Regions from separate parts of the Methylocystis heyeri genome, predicted to be linked through region 1. Evidence: predicted binding sites of a transcription regulator. Region 1 holds the regulator's gene; the other holds the start of a gene.
The links. Region 1 encodes LexA, which represses DNA repair genes until DNA is damaged. Its sites were predicted from a motif close to TGTTCNNNNTGTGTTCNG; they were not measured.
Positions count from the first base shown of each region.

Region 2: the regulator LexA is predicted to act here: its motif matches at 5,780-5,797, upstream of H2LOC_RS06335 (YifB family Mg chelatase-like AAA ATPase).

Region 1 covers NZ_CP046052.1:1,072,846-1,083,061, forward strand. Annotated here, with positions in the region: gene H2LOC_RS04775 (Hsp20 family protein) at 242-724, opposite strand; gene H2LOC_RS04780 (alpha/beta fold hydrolase) at 967-1,992, shown strand; partial or broken gene H2LOC_RS22055 (hypothetical protein) at 2,165-2,371, shown strand; gene H2LOC_RS22060 (TonB family protein) at 2,901-3,125, shown strand; gene lexA (transcriptional repressor LexA) at 3,253-3,960, shown strand; gene H2LOC_RS04795 (ComEC/Rec2 family competence protein) at 4,167-6,395, opposite strand; gene gltX (glutamate--tRNA ligase) at 6,727-8,154, shown strand; gene gltA (citrate synthase) at 8,383-9,672, shown strand; gene H2LOC_RS04810 (class I SAM-dependent DNA methyltransferase) at 9,742-10,216, shown strand, end outside.
Region 2 covers NZ_CP046052.1:1,411,554-1,421,769, forward strand. Annotated here, with positions in the region: gene H2LOC_RS06320 (glycosyltransferase family 87 protein) at 1-1,197, opposite strand, end outside; gene olsB (l-ornithine N(alpha)-acyltransferase) at 1,289-2,200, opposite strand; gene H2LOC_RS06330 (ATP-binding protein) at 2,298-4,034, opposite strand; gene H2LOC_RS06335 (YifB family Mg chelatase-like AAA ATPase) at 4,167-5,705, opposite strand; gene ccmB (heme exporter protein CcmB) at 5,818-6,483, opposite strand; gene ccmA (heme ABC exporter ATP-binding protein CcmA) at 6,480-7,136, opposite strand; gene H2LOC_RS06350 (hypothetical protein) at 7,283-7,837, shown strand; gene H2LOC_RS06355 (AAA family ATPase) at 7,853-8,617, shown strand; gene H2LOC_RS06360 (hypothetical protein) at 8,786-9,016, shown strand; gene H2LOC_RS06365 (aminotransferase class IV family protein) at 9,108-9,776, opposite strand; gene H2LOC_RS06370 (aminodeoxychorismate synthase component I) at 9,740-10,216, opposite strand, start outside.

The DNA of each region.
Region 1 (10,216 bases):
GATTTAAAGACGCCGCACAAGCAAGCCGAAAGCTGGGCCAAATTCGTGCTTTTGCGCGGAACGGAGGGGGACTAATCGGATTTTTGGCGGGAAAACAAGTCGATTCGCCTTCGCGCGCGCGCGGGAGGCCCGGAACTGCGGCCCCGCGCCCCGATAAAAAGAGAAAACCCCGTCGCGGGACGGGGTTGGACGCAGTCGCGGAGGGCGCCTTTCGGCGCCTCTCCTTATATGAATACGCAGATCAGGCCGCCTGCACCTCGACGGGTTTCGCCTCGAACGCTTGCGCAGCCGCGTTTCTCGGCGTCGCGATGTCGATGCGGCGCGGCTTCTTGGCTTCCGGTATCTCGCGCACGAGTTCGACGTGCAGCAGGCCGTTCTCGAGAGCCGCCCCCGTCACAACCACATGGTCGGCGAGTTGGAAGCGTCGTTCGAAGGCTCTCGCCGCGATTCCCTGATGCAGGAACTCGCGGCTCGAATCGGCCGGAGCCGGCTTCTGGGCGCCGCGGATGGTCAGGGTGTTCTCCCGCGTCTCGATAGAGAGGTCCTCGCGGGGAAAGCCCGCGACCGCGAGCGTTATTTTATAGGCGTTTTCGCCGGTCCTCTCGATATTGTAGGGCGGGTAGTTGGGCGCAGGCTCGAAGCCTCCGCTCTGGGTCAGCGTGTCGAGCATGCGGTCGAATCCAACCGTCTGGCGGAACAGGGGGGAAAGATCGAAAGCGCGCATTGCATATCCTCCGTTTGAAGCGACATGATCGAGTTTTCTGGACGGTCTCTCTGGATTCCCCGGGAGGCTCCGCCCGAAAGCGCGTCCGTTGCGGCCCGCGCAAAAAAGATTTGGGAAGCCTTTTTGCTCCTGCAAGAGGCCCTCGGCTTTGAGCAGCGATTTCCGCGCGGCCTGTGGTAGAAGGAGCCCCGCCTTAAAGGCAGGCGGGCCTCGGGGGGCCCGCTGCCAATCGGAGCCGAGGAATGATCGAACTGGTGGCTACGCCGGATAATCCAATCCCTCCGGGGGCGAGGCTTTATCCCCTGAACGCCGCCGACGGCGCCGTCCTGCGCATGGCGCGCTTCACACCCCAGCAGGCCCCGCGCGGAACCGTCGCGCTGTTTCAGGGGCGCGCCGAATTCATCGAGAAATATTTCGAGACCATCCACGACCTGACGCTGCGCGGGTTCGAGGTCGTGACGCTGGACTGGCGCGGCCAGGGCGGCTCTGAGCGCGAGCTCTCCAATGCGCGCAAGGGCCATATCGACGACTTCGCCCAATATCAGCGCGACCTCGACGCCTTTCTGTTCAAGATGAGCCTGCTCGGCTGTCCGCGGCCCTGGTTCGCCCTCGCTCATTCCATGGGCGGGGCGATATTGTTCGAGAAGGCCCACGACGGCGACGCGCAATTCGCCCGCCTCGTCGTCACCGCCCCGATGATCGACCTCTACGGGCTCCGTTTTCCCGTCGCCTCGCGGATATTCGCCAATACACTGGACATGCTCGGGCTCGGCGCGATGTTCATTCCCGGCGGCGGCGAAGCCACGCTTTCGCTCGGCGGCGACGAACCGGACCTGATCGCCGGGCCCGGCAAGCCGCCGGTGTTCTGTCTCACTTTCGAGGGCAACAAGCTGACGTCGGATCGCGATCGCTTCACCCGCAACGCCGGCGTGCTCGCCCGGGAGCCCAATCTCGGGATCGGCGATCCCACCATAGGCTGGGTCAACGCCGCTTTCCGACAGATGGCGCGTTTTATCGACCTCGACTATCCGAGACGCTGGAAGACGCCCACCCTGCTGATCACCTGCGGCAGGGACGAGATCGTTTCGACCCCCGCGATAGAGCGCTTCGCCCAGAGGCTCGACATCGCGACGCTGGTCGACATACCCGGCGCCCGGCACGAGGCCATGATGGAGCGGGACGAGCTGAGAAGCCTGTTCTGGGCGGCCTTCGACGCCTTCGTTCCCGGTCACTTCGGCCAGGACGATCGGATCAGCCTGAAGGGTTGAGGGCCGGCGCGCGAGCCCGCCGGGATCGGAGCGAGCCGGCTCTCAAGCTAAACTGAAACATCAGCTATGAGATATAAGACTATGATTATAAAAAATATCTCTGTTGAAGTTAAAGTTCTTTCTTATCGGTCGTCGCGGTCCTGCGGAGCCGTCTAGCCGTGGCTTCTGAAAGCGACGCCCTCCAGCGCCTGATCGAACCGGCCCAGTTCGTGGAGCCGCCGCGCAGGCGCTTTGGCGCCATTCTGGGCGTCGTGCTTCTTTGCCACCTCGCCGTGCTGGCGGCGCTGGTCCTTCTCGACGCGATCCTCACGCCGCGCGACATGCAGGCCGTGGAGACTCCCGTCGAGGTGATCGTCGAGCCGCCGGCGCCGGAGCCCCCGCCCCCGCCCGAGGAGCAGCCGAAGCCGGAACCAAAGCCCGAGGAGCAGAAACCCGAGCCCAAGCAGTCCTCCTATTATGAAGAGCCCGCCACCGACGCGCCGCGGGCGCCGAACAAGGAGACCGTCGAGCGAAAGGCGCAGGACGCCGAGACCAGGGCCCAAAGCAAGGCGCCGCGCACCGCCCAGGCGGCGCAGAAGCCCGAGCCTCAAAAACAGACCAGCGAGACCGAGGAAGCGGCCAGAGAGGTCTCGGACAAGACCGCGGCCTTGAAAAACGCCGAGGACAGGCCCGACGCCGAAACGATCGAACAGGCCGACATCGACCAGCAGCGGCCGCCAGAAAACGAATCGACCGCCCAAACCCAGGCCGAGACCCGAAAGGGCGCAAAATCCCTGGCCGAGCAATTGACCGACCCAGACCCTGCCCCGCAATATATGTTCAGCGGCGCGGCCAAGGCCTCGCCGGTGTCGGGCGGCAAGGCCAACTCCACCTATCTTTCCATTCTGTGGGGCATGATCATGCCGGGCATGCATGTGCCCGAGCGGGTCACGACCAATCGTCTCAAGGGAAACGGGGTGGTCCTCTTCCGGGTCGACATCAAGGGCAATCTAACCGGGGTCTCCGTCTACAAATCCAGCGGCCTGCCCGATCTCGACGCCGCCGCCGTGGCGAGCGTTCGCCGCGCCGCGCCTTTCCCCCCGCCGCCGCGCGGCCTGATCGCGCCGATCAATTTTAACTATACCAGCAACTGAAGCGCGTTGCGGAACGCAGCAGGAACGTCTATGCTTGCGTTCATGATTTGTTTATGAGCGGCGGCCATAGTTCCGCCCGGCGGAGCCCGAAAATGGTCCGACTGCCGCTCCCGGGGGCAAAAAGCCGATGTTGACGCGAAAGCAGAGCGATCTCCTGCGTTTCATTAACGAACGCCTCAAAGAGACCGGCGTGCCTCCCTCCTTCGACGAGATGAAGGACGCGCTCGATCTGCGCTCCAAATCCGGCATCCATCGCCTGATCCTCGCACTCGAGGAGCGCGGTTTCATACGCCGCCTGCCCAACCGCGCCCGCGCCCTGGAGGTGCTCCGCCTTCCAGAGTCCTCCACTCCTTCGGCGCCGAACCGGGCGCGCAAATTCTCGCCCAATGTCATCGAGGGCAGCCTCGGCCGCGTGCGCCCTTTGCAGGAGCGCGAGGAGAACAACGAGAATCAGCAGGTTGCGATTCCGGTGATGGGACGCATCGCCGCCGGCACGCCGATTTCGGCGATCCAGTCGCGCAGCCACACCATCAGCCTGCCGCCCGATCTGCTTTCGAACGGCGAGCATTTCGCGCTCGAGGTGCGCGGCGACTCGATGATCGAGGCCGGCATCCTCGACGGCGATACGGTCGTCATCAAGAAACAGGACCAGGCCGAGAGCGGCGACATCGTCGTCGCGCTGATCGACGACGAGGAAGCGACGCTGAAGCGCCTGCGCAAGCGCGGGGCTTCGATTGCGCTGGAGGCGGCCAATCCGGCCTATGAGACCCGTATCTTCGGTCCTGACCGCGTGCGCATCCAGGGCAAGCTGATCAGCCTGGTGCGGCGTTATTGAGGTTTGGGGGTCCCGCCGAATGAAGGGAAGCACCATGGAACGTGGGGCTCCCCATCCCTCCCCCTTGCGGCGGGGAGGGTGGCCCGGCGGAGCCGGGTCGGGTGGGGGTTAAATAGTGTAAATTGCAGTGGAAATCGCCCCACCCCGCCGCTTCGCGGCGACCCTCCCCGTCACGTCAAGGGGGGATAACGCCCCGGGTAGACTCCCTACTCCTCGAAATCCGCTGCCTCCCCGTCTCCGCCCGCATTGGGCTCGGGCGGCGGCGTGAAAATCTTATGCCCCGGGGGCGGTTTGGACCATGGCCGATCCTCGCCGCGGCTTCGCCCCGTCGACCATTCGACCCCCGACGGCTTCAGGCGCAGGGCGACCGCGCCGGTTTCTTCGAGTTTCCGGCGGTCTATGACGACCGGCGCGTCGCACCCGGAAGGCGCATAGAGCGGCGTCACGACAATTGCGGCCTTGGCGCAATCTTCGATCAACGCAGCCCGCTTCTCGACGAGGACGACGAATCTACCGTCGATGGCGCGGGCGACGCAGCCGTAGCTGTCGCAGGAGACGCCGCCGCGGGCGTCACCCGGCGCGCGAGAATCGGCGTCGGCGCGCAGCCATTGCTCGGCCGCGAAGGCGCCGGGTTTTGATCCCAGCAGCGCAAGGCCGCCTTCCGGCAGACGCACGGCCGCTGATTCTCCGCTCGGCGCCACTGCGAGGTCGAACCCAGGGCCGCTGGAGGCGCCGAGGAGACCGAGCAGAGCGAGCGGCAATGCGAAGGCGCGCAGCGTCCAGCTGCGCCAGAGCACCATGAAGAGCATAGCGAGGGCGAGCAGGAAGATCGCCCAGGGCGCGAAGCTTTTCACCGGCAGGCTGGCGCCGGGCGCCGAGCCGATGAGTTTTGCGATGGCGACCACGAGGTCGATCCCGAGGCCGAGATAGCTCCACACCAGCCCGTCGAGGCCGAGCGGGTAGAGCGCCGCCCCGAGCAAAGCCGCCGGCACCGCGAAAAATTCGATGATCGCGAGCGTGAGCGGGTTTCCGACCAGCACATAGGGGCTGATCTCATGGAAGTCGTTGGCCATGAAGGAGGCGGTCGCGGAGGTGGCGCAGAAGGTGGCGAACAACGCGGCGCCGGGCCCGAGCAGCAGCCCGCGTTTGAGCCGGGCGAGCCAGTATTCCTGCGCAGGGCGCGGAGAAAGGACGGAGACGTCGCCGGCGCGCTCGCGGTCGAGATTGCGCACATCGGCTTTCGCCTCATAGACCGCGATCAGGGCGGCGACCGCAGCGAAGGAGAGCTGGAAGCTCGCGCCCAGCAATGCCTCGGGTTCGAACATCACCACGAAGAATGCGGCCCAGGCGAGGTTGCGCATCGAGAAGGCGGCGCGATCCAGCAGGACGGCGAGGAGCATCGCGAGGGTCATGACCAGGGCGCGCTCCGTGCCGACCCGCGAGCCGGTGAAGATGTCGTAGACCGCTGCGCCCACAATCGCGAGCGCCGCCGCCCATTTCTTGATCGGGTAGTGGAGCGCTAGCGTCTGCGACAGGGACAGGATGCGGCGCAGGCCGACGAAGAAAATTCCCGCGACGAGCGACATCTGGACGCCGGAAATGGTGACGATATGGAAAATGCCCGCGCGCCTGATCAGCTCTTTGGCGTTTTCGGAAAGGAAATCCCTCTTGCCCGTGACCATGGCGGCGGCGATGGCGCCGACGTCGCCCTCGAGGGCGTTGTAGACCCTCAGCGCCAGGGCGTTCCGCGCCCGGTCGATGGCGGCGCCGAAACGCAGCGAGACGGGCGCGGGGTCGGGCGGCGGCATGGTCTCGATGCGCCCTAATGCGCTGCCGACCGCGCCTATGCCCATGAAATATGCGTCCCGGGCGAAGTCGTAGGAGCCGGGCAGCGAGGCGTGAGCCGGCGGCAGCAGGCGCGCCTTGAGCGCGATGAAATCGCCCGCCTTGAAATCGGGTTCGCCCCGCGTCGTCAGACGGACGCGCGTAGGCGCCGCGTCGCCGGGCAGCCCCTCAGCACTGGCCACGCGCAGAACGAATCGCGCCCCGCCGCGGCGCAGATCGAGCTCCTCGACATAGCCGGTGAGCTGGCCGACGCCGGTGCGCGGGACGATGGGCGCGTCGACCCGAGCCGCGCGCCAGACCGCCGAGAAAAACCCGCCACAGACGCAGGCGAGCAGCAGGAGAGGAAGATGAAAGCGCGGATTGGCGCGGGTGCGCCAGGCGCCGAAGGCCAATAGAGCGAAAAGCGCCAGCGCGACGGGAAGCGAGGGTTCGTGCTCCGCTGCGAAATACAGAAGAGCGCCGGCGCCGGCTGCGACCGGAGTCCAGAGGAAAGGTCGGCGCAGGGCTGATTCTTTTTCATAGGCGGCGCTCAAGGCCGCTCGCAGACGCAGCGCCAGCGCGCCGAAGACCGGCCCGCGCCCCTGCCCCACGCGGCCCAGGGCCCCATGTCCAATTTTGGCGATCTGCTGCGTCAAACCAGCGATGGAGCCACCTGTAATCGCTGCGCCTTTCCCGGGGAAGGCCAATCCACGCCGAGATTAGGCTGCGCCCATCTGGAATCCAAGGGCTTTGGGCGCGCTCCGCAGGGCCGTCATGGCCGGGACAAGCCGGACAAACGGCGCCGCCTGGCTCAGCCGCTCGTTCGCTCTCGCCTTACGGGCGAGACCGGCTCGAAAAGCCGGCCGGCCCATGTTACAACGCGCCGCGCCGGCGAGAGCCGGCTTTTCCGCCGTTCTTCTCCCGGTCCAGTCTGGTTCCTAAATGTCGCAACAGGTCGTCACTCGTTTCGCTCCTTCCCCCACCGGCTTCCTCCACATCGGCGGGGCGCGCACGGCGCTCTTCAACTGGCTCTATGCGCGCAAGCGCGGCGGAAAAATGCTGCTGCGGATCGAGGACACCGACCGCGAACGTTCGACCAAAGAGGCGATGGAGGCGATCCTCGACGGCCTGCGCTGGCTCGGGCTCCATTGGGACGGCGAGGTGATCTATCAGTTCGCGCGGGCGCCGCGGCATCGCGAGGTCGCCGAGGAGCTGCTGGCCAAGGGCGCGGCCTATCGCTGCTGGGCTTCGGCGCAGGAGCTCGAGGAAATGCGCGAGAAAGCGCGGGCCGAAGGCCGGCCGCCGCGTTACGACGGCCGCTGGCGCGACCGCGATCCTTCCGAGGCGCCCGTGGGCGTCGCGCCCGTCATTCGCCTCAAGGCCCCGCGCGACGGCGAGACCGTGATCGAGGACGCGGTTCAGGGACGCGTGGTATTCCCCAACAAGGACATGGACGATTTCGTCCTGCTGCGCTCGGACGGCGCGCCGACCTATATGCTCGCCGTGGTGGTGGACGATCACGACATGGGCGTCACCCAGATCATCCGGGGCGACGACCATCTCACCAATGCGGCCCGGCAGAAGCTGATTTATGAAGCCCTCGGCTGGGAGACCCCCGCCTTCGCGCATATTCCGCTGATCCACGGGCCCGACGGCGCCAAGCTCTCGAAACGCCACGGCGCGCTCGGGGTCGACGCCTATCGCGAGATGGGCTACCTGCCGGCCGCCTTGAGAAATTACCTCGCGCGGCTGGGCTGGAGCCAGGGCGACAAGGAGTTCTTCACCGGCGACGAGCTGATCGAGGCTTTCGATCTCGCCCAGGTGCACCGCTCGCCCGCGCGCTTCGACTTCGTGAAGCTCGAGAACATGAACGGCCATTTCATGCGCGCCATGGACGACGCGGAGCTGTTTGCGGCCTTGATCGACACCCTGCCCTATCTCAAGGGCGGGCCCGAGATCGCGGCCAAGCTCGACGAGGGCAGGAAGGCGCAATTGCTCGCCGCCATGTCCGGCCTCAAGGCGCGCGCCAAAACCCTCAATGAGCTTCTCGACGGCGCCGGATTCCTCTTTGCGGCGCGCCCGCTCGCGATGGAGCCGAAAGCCGAGCAGATCCTCGCCCAGGGCGGCAGGGACCGGCTCGCCGCCCTCCACCCGCGCCTCGCCGCGCTCGGCGAGTGGTCGGCCGCAGCGACCGAGAGCGTCGTGCGGGAGACCGCCGAAGCCCTTTCGATCAAGCTCGGAGACCTCGCCCAGCCTTTGCGCGCGGCCCTCACCGGCCGCACCACTTCGCCCGGAATTTTCGAGGTCATGGAGATTTTGGGCCGCGAAGAAAGCCTCGCTCGCCTCGCCGATCAGGCCTCCGCGCAATAAATAGCGTTCCCAGCGGCGCATCGCGGGGCGGTCGGCTTCGGTTTCCTTCGGCCTTCACCGTCGCTTGACAAGCCGCGGCGTTGTTATAGCGTTTTGCGGTGCACAATTCGCCTGTCCGGCCGAACTGGAAGTAATTTCTTCCACATGCGGCGCCCCCGCGCAGAAAAAGCGCTTTCGGGGACCGCATCAGCGAAGGCCCGGACGGCTGAGTTCAAGGAAGGTGGAGCGATGACCGAGTCCAAGGGATCAATTACAGTCGACGGAAAGTCGGTCGAACTCCCCATCAAGCACGGCTCGGTCGGGCCGGACGTGATCGACATTCGTTCGCTGTACAGCGTGACGGGGATGTTCACCTATGACCCCGGCTTCACCTCGACCGCGAGCTGCGAATCGAAGATCACCTATATCGACGGCGACGCCGGGGTGCTGCTCTATCGCGGCTATCCGATCCAGCAGCTCGCCGAGCACGGCGACTTCCTCGAGACCTGCTATCTGCTGCTTTACGGCGAGCTCCCCACCGGGGCCCAGAAGGCCGATTTCGACTACCGCATCACGCGCCACACCATGGTGCATGAGCAGATGGCGAAGTTCTTCCAGGGATTCCGCCGCGACGCCCATCCGATGGCGGTCATGGTGGCGGCGGTGGGCGCGCTCTCGGCCTTCTATCACGACTCGACCAACATCGCCGATCCGACCCAGCGGCTGGTCGCTTCGACGCGCATGATCGCCAAGATCCCCACGCTGGCGGCGATGGCCTATAAATATTCCATCGGCCAGCCTTTCGTTTATCCCAAGAACGACCTCGACTACACCTCCAACTTCCTGCGCATGTGCTTTGCGGTTCCCTGCGAGGACTACAAGGTCAACCCCGTGCTGGCGCGGGCGCTGGACCGCATCTTCATCCTGCATGCGGACCACGAGCAGAACGCCTCGACCTCGACGGTGCGTCTGTCCGGCTCTTCGGGCGCAAACCCCTTCGCCTGCATCGCCGCCGGCATTGCGTCGCTGTGGGGGCCGGCCCATGGCGGCGCCAACGAGGCGGTGCTGAAAATGCTCGAGGAGATCGGGACGCCCGAGCGCATCCCGCATTACATCGCCCGGGCCAAGGACAAGGACGACCCCTTCCGCCTGATGGGCTTCGGGCACCGGGTCTATAAGAACTACGATCCGCGCGCCAAGATCATGCAGACGACGACGCGCGAGGTGCTGAGCGAGCTCGGCGTGAAGGACGTGCTGCTGGACGTCGCCCTGGAGCTGGAGCGCATCGCGCTGCACGACGACTACTTCATCGAGAAAAAACTCTATCCCAACATCGACTTCTATTCGGGCATCACGCTCAAGGCGATGAACTTCCCCACCGCTATGTTCACGGTGCTTTTCGCCGTGGCGCGCACCGTGGGCTGGATCGCGCAGTGGAAGGAGATGATCGAGGACCCGGGCTCCAAGATCGGCCGCCCGCGCCAGCTCTACACCGGCGCGCCGCAGCGGGAATATGTTCCGATCACAAAGCGGGCGTGAGGCGCAACGCCACTCCCGGACGGCCGCGGAAGGGGATAAAGTCGGATTTTCGATTCCAACCCCCTCCGCATGACCCCGCAAGATTTCATCCGCAAATGGAAGACCCACGCGCTGACCGAAAGGGCCTCGGCGCAGGAGCATTTTATCGACCTGTGCCGGCTCGTGGGTCATCCCACCCCGGCCGAAGACGACCCCCAGGGCGATCATTTCACTTTCGAGAAAGGGGCCTCGATCGTCGGGGGCGGCGACGGCTGGGCGGACGTCTGGAAGAAGGGCTATTTCGCCTGGGAGTATAAAAAGCGGCGGCGCAATCTCGACGAGGCGATGACGCAGCTCACGCGCTACGCTGCGGCGCTGGAGCACCCGCCGCTTCTGGTCGTTTGCGACACGATCCGTTTCCAGATCCTGACCACCTGGACCAATCTGGAGACCAAGAAATACTCCTTCGAGCTCGAAGACCTCACGGACCCGGAAAAGCTCAAGATCCTCCACGCGGTCTTTCACGATCCCGAGGCGCTGAAACCCACGCGCACGCGGGCGATGA
Region 2 (10,216 bases), 340 kb from region 1:
GCCCTTGCGCGCCCGCAAGACGATCGAGGCGAACAACAATATGCAGGCGGAGACGCCGAAGGGAAACGAAACCGCGACGGCGAACGGCCGCGCCACGAAAGGCGCCATGAAAGCGACGGCGAGAATTGTTTTCTCGAACGGCGCAAATCCCTTTTCCCGTCCGTGAGCGGCCAGCAGGGCGAGAGCGGGCGCAAGCGCCATCATGTCGTAATCGAGACAATAAGGCGTCGTCAGAAGGGTCGCGGTGAGCGTCGCGGCGCTCTTCAGGCGAAAATCCGCGCTGGAGCGCCAAAGCCAGAACAGCGCCGCGATCGTCGCGGCAGTCGCCACGGCCTGAAGCGCATAGGCCGCGGCGACGTCGCCGCCCAGAAGACGCACGCCCGCGAACACGCTCTGGATTTTCGCAAAGCCGGCGGCGCCCTGCTCCACCGCGATTCTCCGGGTGAAGTCCAGGCTCTCGAAAAATGCGCTCCAGCTCCGCAGGCCGAACTCGGCAATGGTCGCACCGGTCATGACGGCGAGCGTCGCGGCGGCGGCGGCGAGCGCCCGCCAACGGCGATCGAGGACGAGAGCCAAGGGCAGAACAAGCGCCAAATGAGGCTTATAGGCCAGCAGCGCGAATAGGACTCCGGCGAGCGCTGGGCGCTTTTCCAGCGCCAGAAATCCGCCGCCGAGCAAGGCCGCCGTCAGAAAGCCGTTCTGACCGTGGCCGAGATTGACCAGCGTCGCCGGAAAAGCCAGCGCGGCGATGATTATCTGTCCGGGATTCAGCGCGAAACGCCGCGCGATCGCCGCCATGACCAGAAGATAGAGCGTGAGGGTCGAAAGCTGCCACAGGAAAAGCGCGGGAAGATAGGGCAGATGCGCCAGCAAGGCCGCCGGCGCCAGAAAATAGGGCGGATAGTGCCAGCCATATACGGCGCTGTCGGCCCCGAACTCCGCTCGCTGTTCCGCGATGTGGCGGGCGACGTCGAAGGGTTCGTCGGGATGGCCGCGAAGCGCCTCGTTTCCCGCGACCCACACCTGCGAAAAATCGGTGCCGAGCTGGTTGTGGTCCGGCCCCATGCGGCCGTGGCTCAGGGCCAGCATCGCGCATATGGAGGCGGCCGCGATCGCAAGCAGCAGAAGCGGATAGATGCGCATGCGCTCTGGAGTGAGCCAGCTTCCGCTCCTAGCCGCGTCCAGCATTTTTTCCATGAGCCCAACCGCCTGCGCTACCGAGGACGCCGGGACCGGGTCCCTATCGGGATCATAGAAAACGCGGGTTAACGGCTCGCCAACGCCTCGATCACGCCGCCTGTCTGGCCTTCTCGGCATGACCGCCGAAATGCTCGAGATAACGGGCGTCCATTTTCTCGACCGGCATCACCACGAAAACATCCACCGTGTTGAACTTGCGATCCACGACGGCGCCGTCGCCGAAGCGCGCGCCGATCCGCAGATAGCCCTTGATCAGAGGGGGCAGCGCCGCCAGCGCCCTGCGCTCGTCGACCGCTTCGCGCCCCAGCATTTCCATCGGAGTGCGGCGCGACTCGCGGGCGCGCACCTGCCACTCCCCCTCGGCCCGGGCGTGATAGGCGAGAAAACTCAACTGCGCGGCATGGGTGAAGGCGTTGGCGCCCTCGAAGCTCGCGCAGCCGATCAGCGCGTCGATGTCGTAATGCCGGATATAGGCCAGAATGCCGCGCCACAGCAGGTCGATCGTGCGTTTGCCGCGATAATCCGCTAGCACGCAGGAGCGCCCGAGCTCCAGGAACCGCTTGTGCGGATGGCGTTCGAGCAGGCTCGCGACCTCATATTCATCGGCCGAATAGAAGCCGCAGTTTTTCTCCAGCGCCACGTCGCTGCGCAACAACCGATAGGCGCCGACCACTTTCGGCTTGATCTTGCCGAACCGGTTGCGCGTGGAATGATCGATGACGATGAGGTGATCGCAAAATTTGTCGAAACGATCCGCGTCGCGGCGGGTGAGCTTGGTCTTTGCGTCGGCGACGGCGCCGCCCTCGCCAAAAAACACCTTGAATCGCAGCCGCTGCGCCTTGCGTATTTCTTTCCTTGTTGCGGCGAGCCGAACTTCCATGGCGCCGACCTGCGCAATCGACCCCTGCAGCGGGCTGCGCCGCTTTTTCGATTTCGGCTGGAAGGCGGGAAATGCGCCGGCGACGATGTTGCGTCCAGCGTTCAGATTTATGGCCCACATGGCTCGAGGTTCTCCGCACGGGCGCCGACGGATAGCCGACGCGACGGATAGATCACCTCGCGGCAAAGTTTTTGTGACGGAGCTTCGGTCGTCCTGATTACGACTTTCCGCGCATTTCGAATTTGGGAGGAGCGGCTTCTCGCAACGCTCGAATCGTATCGGCGAGCTTTGCGAATTCGACCGGCTTCGTCAGCGTCGCGTCGACGCCCGCGACCTTCGCCGCGCGCAAGTCCTCCTCGAGCGCGGTCGCGGTCAACGCGAGGATCGGCGTGCGGGGGGCCCCTGCCCGAGCCTCGGCGCGACGAATCCGCTTGGTCGCCTCCAGGCCGTCGAGTTCCGGCATGAAAAGATCCATGAGGATCACGCCGTAACGGGCTACGGCTCCCTCGATGGCCGCTGCGGCCAATTCCACCACGCGCGCGCCGTTTTCGGCGCGTGTGATCATGGCGCCGAGCGCATTGAGATGGCGGACCGCGATGAGGGCGTTGATGTCGTTGTCCTCCGCAAGCAGGACATGGAGCCCTGCAAGGCACGGCTCCGGCGCGGCGGGTCTCGGCGCCGCCCCCGGCGGCGTCGCATCCGCGAGTCGTTCGATCAACGAAGACGCCCGCACCGGCTTGACCAGCCAGCCGTCGAAATCGCCGAGCGCGGCCTCTCCGAAAGCGCGCCGCTCGAACGGGGAAAACAAAAGAAAGACCCGCGCCGCGCCGCCCGCGCGGGCTGCACGCGCCAAGGACTTGGTGGCCTCTTCTCCGAAGGCGCAGTCGACTATGGCGTCGTCATATCCATTCGCTTCGGAGCTGAGCAGCGTCATCGCCTCTTCCCTGGAGACGATGCGCGCGGACGCTCCGGCCTCGCACAAATATCGCGCGAGGAAAGGCGCCTCGAAACGGCTTTCGGAGACGATGAGAACGCGTCTCTGCTTCGGCAGCCGGCGCCGATTTTCACCCGGCTTTCCCGTCTCGGCGACGGCCGGCAGACGAAAGGCGAACACCGTTCCTCGCGGCGAGGTGGCGGCGATCTGCAGTTCGCCCCCCATACGCTCGACCAGCCGCCGGGAGATCGCCAGTCCGAGGCCCGTGCCGCCCTGGCTTCGCGTGGCGGAACCGTCGCCCTGTTCGAACTCCTCGAAGATGAGCTTGCGGGCCGAGGCTGGCACGCCGGGTCCGGTATCCTCCACCTCGAAGCGCAGGACATCCGGCGATTCGGCGACGACTCGAACCGCGACCCCGCCTTTTTCGGTGAAATTTACCGCATTGCCCACGAGATTTATCAAAACCTGCCGCAACCGGGCCTGATCGCCCAAAATGCGCTCCGGCGCATCGGCCGAAACGAAGCTGGAGATCTCCAGGTTCTTTCCGTGGGCCCGGGGAGCAAGCAGCTCGACCACGCTCTCGACGAGCTGCGTAAGGCCGAAGGGTTCGATTCGCAGCTCCAGCTTGCCCGCCTCGATTTTGGAAAAATCCAATATGTCGTCGATCAGCCGCGCCAGCGCGCGCGAGCAATCCCCGATCGCCTCGACATAGCTCGCCTGCTCGGCCTCCAGCTGCGTCATCGACAGCAATTGCGCCAGGCCGAGAATCCCGTTCAGGGGGGTGCGGATTTCATGGCTGACCGTGGCGAGAAAGCGGGACTTCGCCCGGCTCGCGGCTTCGGCCTTGTCGCGCGCCGCCGACGCCGCGCGCAGCTCCCATATCTCGTCGCGCAGGGTCTCGATTTCCGCCTCCATGGCGTGCCGGCGCTTGCGGAACGCGGATAAAGCCGCCCCGAGGCCTGCGGCCGCCAGGACGAGCCCAAAGACGAGAAGAGCGATCAGCAACGCGCTCGACGACATGACGCCATATCCCTGCGAGGAGAAACGGGTCTAGATCGACGCCGTTAAAAATTCGTCCGCGCGCTGCGGATCCGCGTCCCACGCGACCGCGGTTCGCCCAAGCGCCGTCCGCTCCCGGTCAGGATCGCTCGATTACGCGGCCCGCCGCATTCCCGTGAGGCCGGAGCGATAAGCGAGGGCCTCGGCGAGATGCGGGCGGGAAACCGCCTCGCTCGCTTCGAGATCGGCGATTGTGCGCGCGAGCTTGAGCACGCGGTGGAAGCCTCGCGCGGTGAGGCCGAAGCGCTCCGAGGCGTCTCTGATCAGGGCCGTTCCGCCGGCGTCGAGCCTTGCGACGCTCTCGATGACATTGGCCGGGGCGGCCGCGTTGGTCGTGACGTTCTCCCGCCCGAGGGAGGCGTAGCGCGCGCGCTGGATTTCCCGCGCCGCGGCGACCCGCGCCGCGACCTCCCGCGAGCCTTCCGCCGGAGGCGGCAGAACCAGATCGGCGGCGGTCACTGCGGCGACTTCGATCTGGAGATCGAAGCGGTCGAGCAGCGGTCCCGAAAGCCGCGCCTGATATTGGGCCGCGCAACGCTCGTTGGGCTGGCGCTTGCAGGCGAAGCCCGGATCGAGCGCATGGCCGCAGCGACAGGGGTTCATCGCGGCCACGAGCTGGAAGCGCGCCGGGTAGATCGCGCGGTGATTGGCGCGGACGATGGCCACCTCCCCGGTCTCCAGAGGCTGACGAAGACTGTCGAGCGCCTGGGTGTTGAACTCGGGCAGCTCGTCGAGGAACAGTACGCCGTTGTGGGCGAGCGATATTTCTCCGGGCCTCGCATGGGCGCCGCCGCCGACCAGGGCCGGCATGGAGGCGGAGTGGTGCGGCGCGCGGAAGGGACGTCGGTCGGTCAGCTCGCCGCCCGCGATCTGCCCTGCGACGGAGTGAATCATGGAGACTTCCAGCAGCTCCTGCGGCGTGAGCGGCGGCAGGATCGAGGGCAGCCTCGCCGCCAGCATGGATTTGCCGGCGCCGGGCGGGCCGTTCATCAGCAGATTGTGTCCGCCCGCCGCCGCGATCTCCAAGGCGCGCTTGGCGCTCTCCTGACCCTTCACGTCGGCGAGATCGGGCATGTCCAGCGCGGGCGGCCTCACCGCCGGCGTCGGCCTCGACAGGACTTGCGTTCCCTTGAAATGATTGACGAGCTGGACCAGCGACCGCGGCGCGATGACTTCCATATCCCCGGACGCCCAGGCGGCCTCCGGCCCGCAGGCGGCCGGGCAGATGAGGCCGTGATTGCGCATATTGGCGGCGACGGCGGCCGGCAGAACGCCCGCGACCGGGGTCAGGGTTCCGTCGAGCGCCAATTCCCCCAGAACCGTGAACCCTTCGAGCGCGTCGGCGGGAATGGCGCCGATCGCGGCCATCACGCCCAGCGCGATGGGCAGGTCGTAATGGCTTCCCTCTTTCGGCATGTCGGCGGGCGCGAGATTCACCGTGATCCGTTTTGCCGGCAGGGCGAGCCCGGCCGCGACGAGCGCCGCCCTCACCCGCTCGCGCGATTCGGCCACCGCTTTGTCGGCGAGCCCCACCAGAGTGAAAACGACATTGCCGTTGGCGATCTGCACCTGGACGTCGACGGGTTTGGCCTCGATCCCCTCGAAAGCGACGGTTGCGACCCTGACGACCATGACGCGCGCTCCAGCAAGCAAAGAAAAACAACGAAATCGGCGCATGAAACTTAGCCCGGGCAAAAGTCTCCCGCAAGAACAATATGCGAACAAACCCGATCCGAAGTCTTTCCTACAGCTGGCGCAGCGCGGCCGCCGCGGCGAAGGGGCAAAGCGCCAGCGCGACGAGGGTGATCGCGCCGAGAATGGCGAAGGGGGTGAGGAAGGGCACGGTTCCGCCCGCGGCGGCGTTGGCGGCGGAGACCCCGAAGATCAAAACCGGAATGGCGAGCGGCAAGACCAGAAGCGCCATCAGCAGCCCGCCGCGTCGCACGGTGACGGTGGCTGCGGCCCCGATGGAGCCGATCAGAGTCAGCGCCGGCGAGCCCACGGCGAGGCTCGCCACCACGCCCAGCAGGGCGGCGCCGTCCTGCTGCAGCATCAGGCCGAGCAAGGGCGCGGCGAGAACCAGCGGAAGCCCCGCGGTCGCCCAATGGGCCGCGCATTTGACCAGCACCGCAAGCTCCAGCGGAACCTGCGAAAGATGCAGGAGATCTAGCGAGCCGTCTTCGGCGTCGGCCTGGAACAGCCGGTCGAGGCCGAGCAGGCTGGCGAGCAGCGCTGAAATCCACAGCATGGCGGGCCCTATGCGGGCGAGCAGATTGGGATCAGGCCCCACCGCGAAAGGCGTGATGGCGACGAGGGTGAGGAAGAACGCCACGCCCATCGAGCCCGAACCGCCGATGCGCCGGGCGATGCGCAGCTCCCGAATGAAAAGCGCGCTCAGTTCCGAACTCATGACATGGCTCCCAGCGGCATGGAGCGCGCCTCCTCGATCCCCAGCGGCTCATGGGTCGCGGCGACGATGATTCCGCCGAGGGCGCAATGGTCCTGCATCGCCTTGGCGAAGCGCCGGCGCGAGGCGGCGTCGAGCGCGGTCATCGGCTCGTCCAGCAGCCACACCGGCCGATGGGCGACCAACAGGCGCGCCAGCGCGACGCGGCGCTTCTGGCCCGCCGACAATATGCCGACCGGCGCCTGCGCGACATGCGGCAGACCGACAGCCTCCAGCGCGGCGGAAGGCGAAAGGCTCTGAGCCGGATGGCCGGCGTCGAGATAGCGCGCCCAGAATTCCAGATTCTCCAGCACGGTCAAAGGCGCCTTCAGAGCGTCGGCATGGGCGAGATAATGAGCCTGCGCGGAAAACTCGGCTTCGCCCGCGCCTTCGAGGACGGCGGCTCCGGAAAGGAGCGGAAGCAGCCCCGCGAGCGCCCGCAGCAGGGTCGATTTGCCGACGCCGTTGCGGCCGGTCACGACCAGGGTTTCTCCGCCCGAAAGCGCAAAGGAAATGTCCCGCAGCACCGTCCGGCCGCCACGCTCGACACAGAGCCGCTCGACCTTCAGATGCAGGGGAGAATGGAAATCCGCGTGAGGTCTATGGAAGCCGGGCATGGCCAAGCCATAAAGGCTTGAAGTGAAATGCGCCAGTGGGGGCGATCAGACGAGTTGCGCTGCGACGCCGATCCATTTTATCTTTGGCGCGCGCCCAACATCCGCTCTCGCTCGTACGAGTGCTTCCAGAGGCCACGCGCGCTGCAATGAATCATCTGGCGGAACTCTGCTTCAACTGGGCGCAACAGTTCACGCAAACGGGGATTCGTGTCGCCTGCTCCGAACGTTTCGACCAAGACTATGGACAGTATTTATCGATCGAAATCGAACCGCCGTCCATTGAACAAATTATGGTCGAGATAATTGTTACTGAAGAATCCATCGGGTTTACCATAGAAAATTGGCGTCGACTGCACGCTAGAGCACATCAGATTACGCTGGACGAATACACCAATGAGACCCCCGATCGCGTTGGAGCATTTGTAGAGCCGGGTGTTGTGACGATATACAGATGCGCAGAAATTTTAGATGCTATCGCTTCCGGGCGTGCCGGTATTACAATCAATCTGTTCAGGGGTCGCATTACCAGCACCAAAGCCCTGATAAGACTAGACTGCGAGCTTATTTACCTGAATGGACCATCGCTCTGGACAGATACTATTCGTTGCATATTCGGGGGAGAAACACTTGATGTCAGTTACCTCGGATGGTCCGACAATGCGTTTTCCCTCGCTGAAAATATAAGAGGCGCGTTCTCATGATCCAAAGAGGGCTCCGTGCGGCGGCGGCGTGACATCGGGCTGAAAGCCCCCTACCTCAAGCGCATCTGGCTCGAACCCGAGCGCGTCGCCGACGAAAACGCCTATCCCTTCTGCCTCCCGCTGTTCCGCGGCAAGGATTTCGAACTCTTCTTCGACCGACCGGTGACGATCATCGTCGGCGAAAACGGAACCGGCAAATCGACGCTGCTGGAAGGAATCGCCGCCCTGGCGGGCTATGACGACGCCGGCGGCGGCAAGGGCTATATGCCGGTCGATCATTCTCGCGCCATAGAGAAGCAAGGCGGCAGGCTTGCGAACGCATTGCGCGCGAGCTGGTTGCCGAAAATCACTACCGGCTGGTTCTTCCGCGCCGAAAGCTTCTATGCGGTGGCGCGTTATCTGGACATCGCGGCGCTGGACGTGGGCGCCATGCCGCCGGACTTCCTGTCGCATTCGCACGGCGAGGGCTTTTTGCGTTTCTTCGAGGAGCGTTGTCAGCGACAAGGCATTTACATCTGGGACGAACCGGAATCGGCGCTGTCGCCCGAACGCCAGATCGCATTTCTCAAGCTCCTGCGCCGCATGGAGGATTCCGGCGTCTGCCAGGTGATCCTCGCGACCCATTCTCCCCTGCTGATGGCGCATAGAGGCGCGGCGCTGGTCGGCCTCAACGGCCGCGAACTCGCGCCCATCACTCTGCGAGAGACCTCCCATTTCAAGCTGCTCAAGGAATTCTGCGCCGATCCGGAGGGCTTTGTGGAGACGATGATTGAAATTTGAGGCCCGCGCCCGAGCTCCGAGAGCGTCTCTGCTCCCACCCTCGCGTAGGCGGGCGTTGGCAAGGATTCAGGAGAATGAAAAGCTCGCTGCACAGGCAAGGCCGCACATCTTTCCTTGCGCGGGTAGCATCCCCTTTCTTTTTGCATTCGGAAGTTCTAGATTTCTTGCATGACAAAGCTGCTCGACCGAGCTCTTGAGACCGTGCGTTCTCTTCCATTGGCCGCGCAGGACGAAATCGCCCGCGCCATGCTCGCGCTTGCAAAGACAGGCGAAGGCGAGCCAGAGGACATCGACCTTGGGCATCTAGCCGAGGTTCTCGAAGGGCTGGCGCAAGCCCAACAGCGTCAATTTGCTACCGATGCAGAGGTCGCCGCCGCCTTCGGTCGATTTGAGGCGTGAAGCTGCGATTCACGCCTCGTGCGGTAGAGAATATCGCTCGAATCGCCGACTACTTTCGGGAGCGGACGCATCCACTTCGGCTGGAAACGCTCTAATAGAGCCTTGCTCTCACCAGCCCGCGCACCGAATTGCCCATAAAGAAATCCGCGCCTTCGAAATCCGAAAGGCGCAGGACCGCCTCCTTCGCCCTGCCCTCGCGGAGCAGATTGGCGCGCAGCGTGCCCGGCAACAGGCCGCAGGAAAGCGGCGGGGTCAGCAGCTTCCCGCCCCGCTCCAGAAAGACATTGGCGCGGGCGCCCTCGCAAACCTCGTCGCGCTCGTTGAGGAACAAAACCTCGTCGGCGCCGGAGGCGGCGAGCTCGCTCTCGTAAAGCTCCCGCCGGGTGGTCTTGTGGCCCAGGAGCGGCTGGCCCGAATCGAATCGGGCCCTTGCTACGGCGACCCGCCAGACCGTCTGCGGCGGAACCGGCTCGATCGCGACAGCGCCGACCTCGAGCGCTCCGCCCTGCTGCAGCACGAGGCGGACGCGCAAGGCTTGGGGCGGAGTGGCGGCGCCTTGGGAGAAACCCTCGACAGCCGCGATCAGCGCGGCCAGGGCAGCGGCCCGATCAAACGAAAACCCGAGCCTGCGCGCGGAATCGCCGAGCCGCCCGAGATGCAGGTCGAGCAGGAAAAAGCCGTCGGATGGCGTCCAAAGGAGAGTCTCGATGAGGCCGAAACCGCTCACGCCCCCGTCAGGAACCGCGCCTTGATCAGACATTCGTCATACTCTTCGCGGGGCCTCGAATCCGCCACCACGGCCGAGCCGACGTTGCAGACGAGGCTGTGGTCGGGGAAAATGGTCAGTGTCCGGATCGCGACATTGAAGCTGATTTCGCCGTCGGGCGCGATGACGCCGAGCGAGCCGCAGTAGACGCCGCGGGGCGCGCATTCGAGATCGCGGATGATCTCCATCGCTCGTATTTTGGGCGCGCCGGTGACCGAGCCGCAGGGAAAAAGCCCGGTGAACAGGTCTTTGAGCGTCACGCCCTCGCGCAGCCGCGCCTCGATGCCGGAGGTCATCTGGTGGAGGGTCGGATAGGTGTGGACCGTAAAGAGATCCGCCACCTTGACCGAGCCGACCTCTGCGAGGCGCGAGAGATCATTGCGCAGCAGGTCGACGATCATCAGGTTTTCGGCCCGGGATTTCTCGTCCTCGGT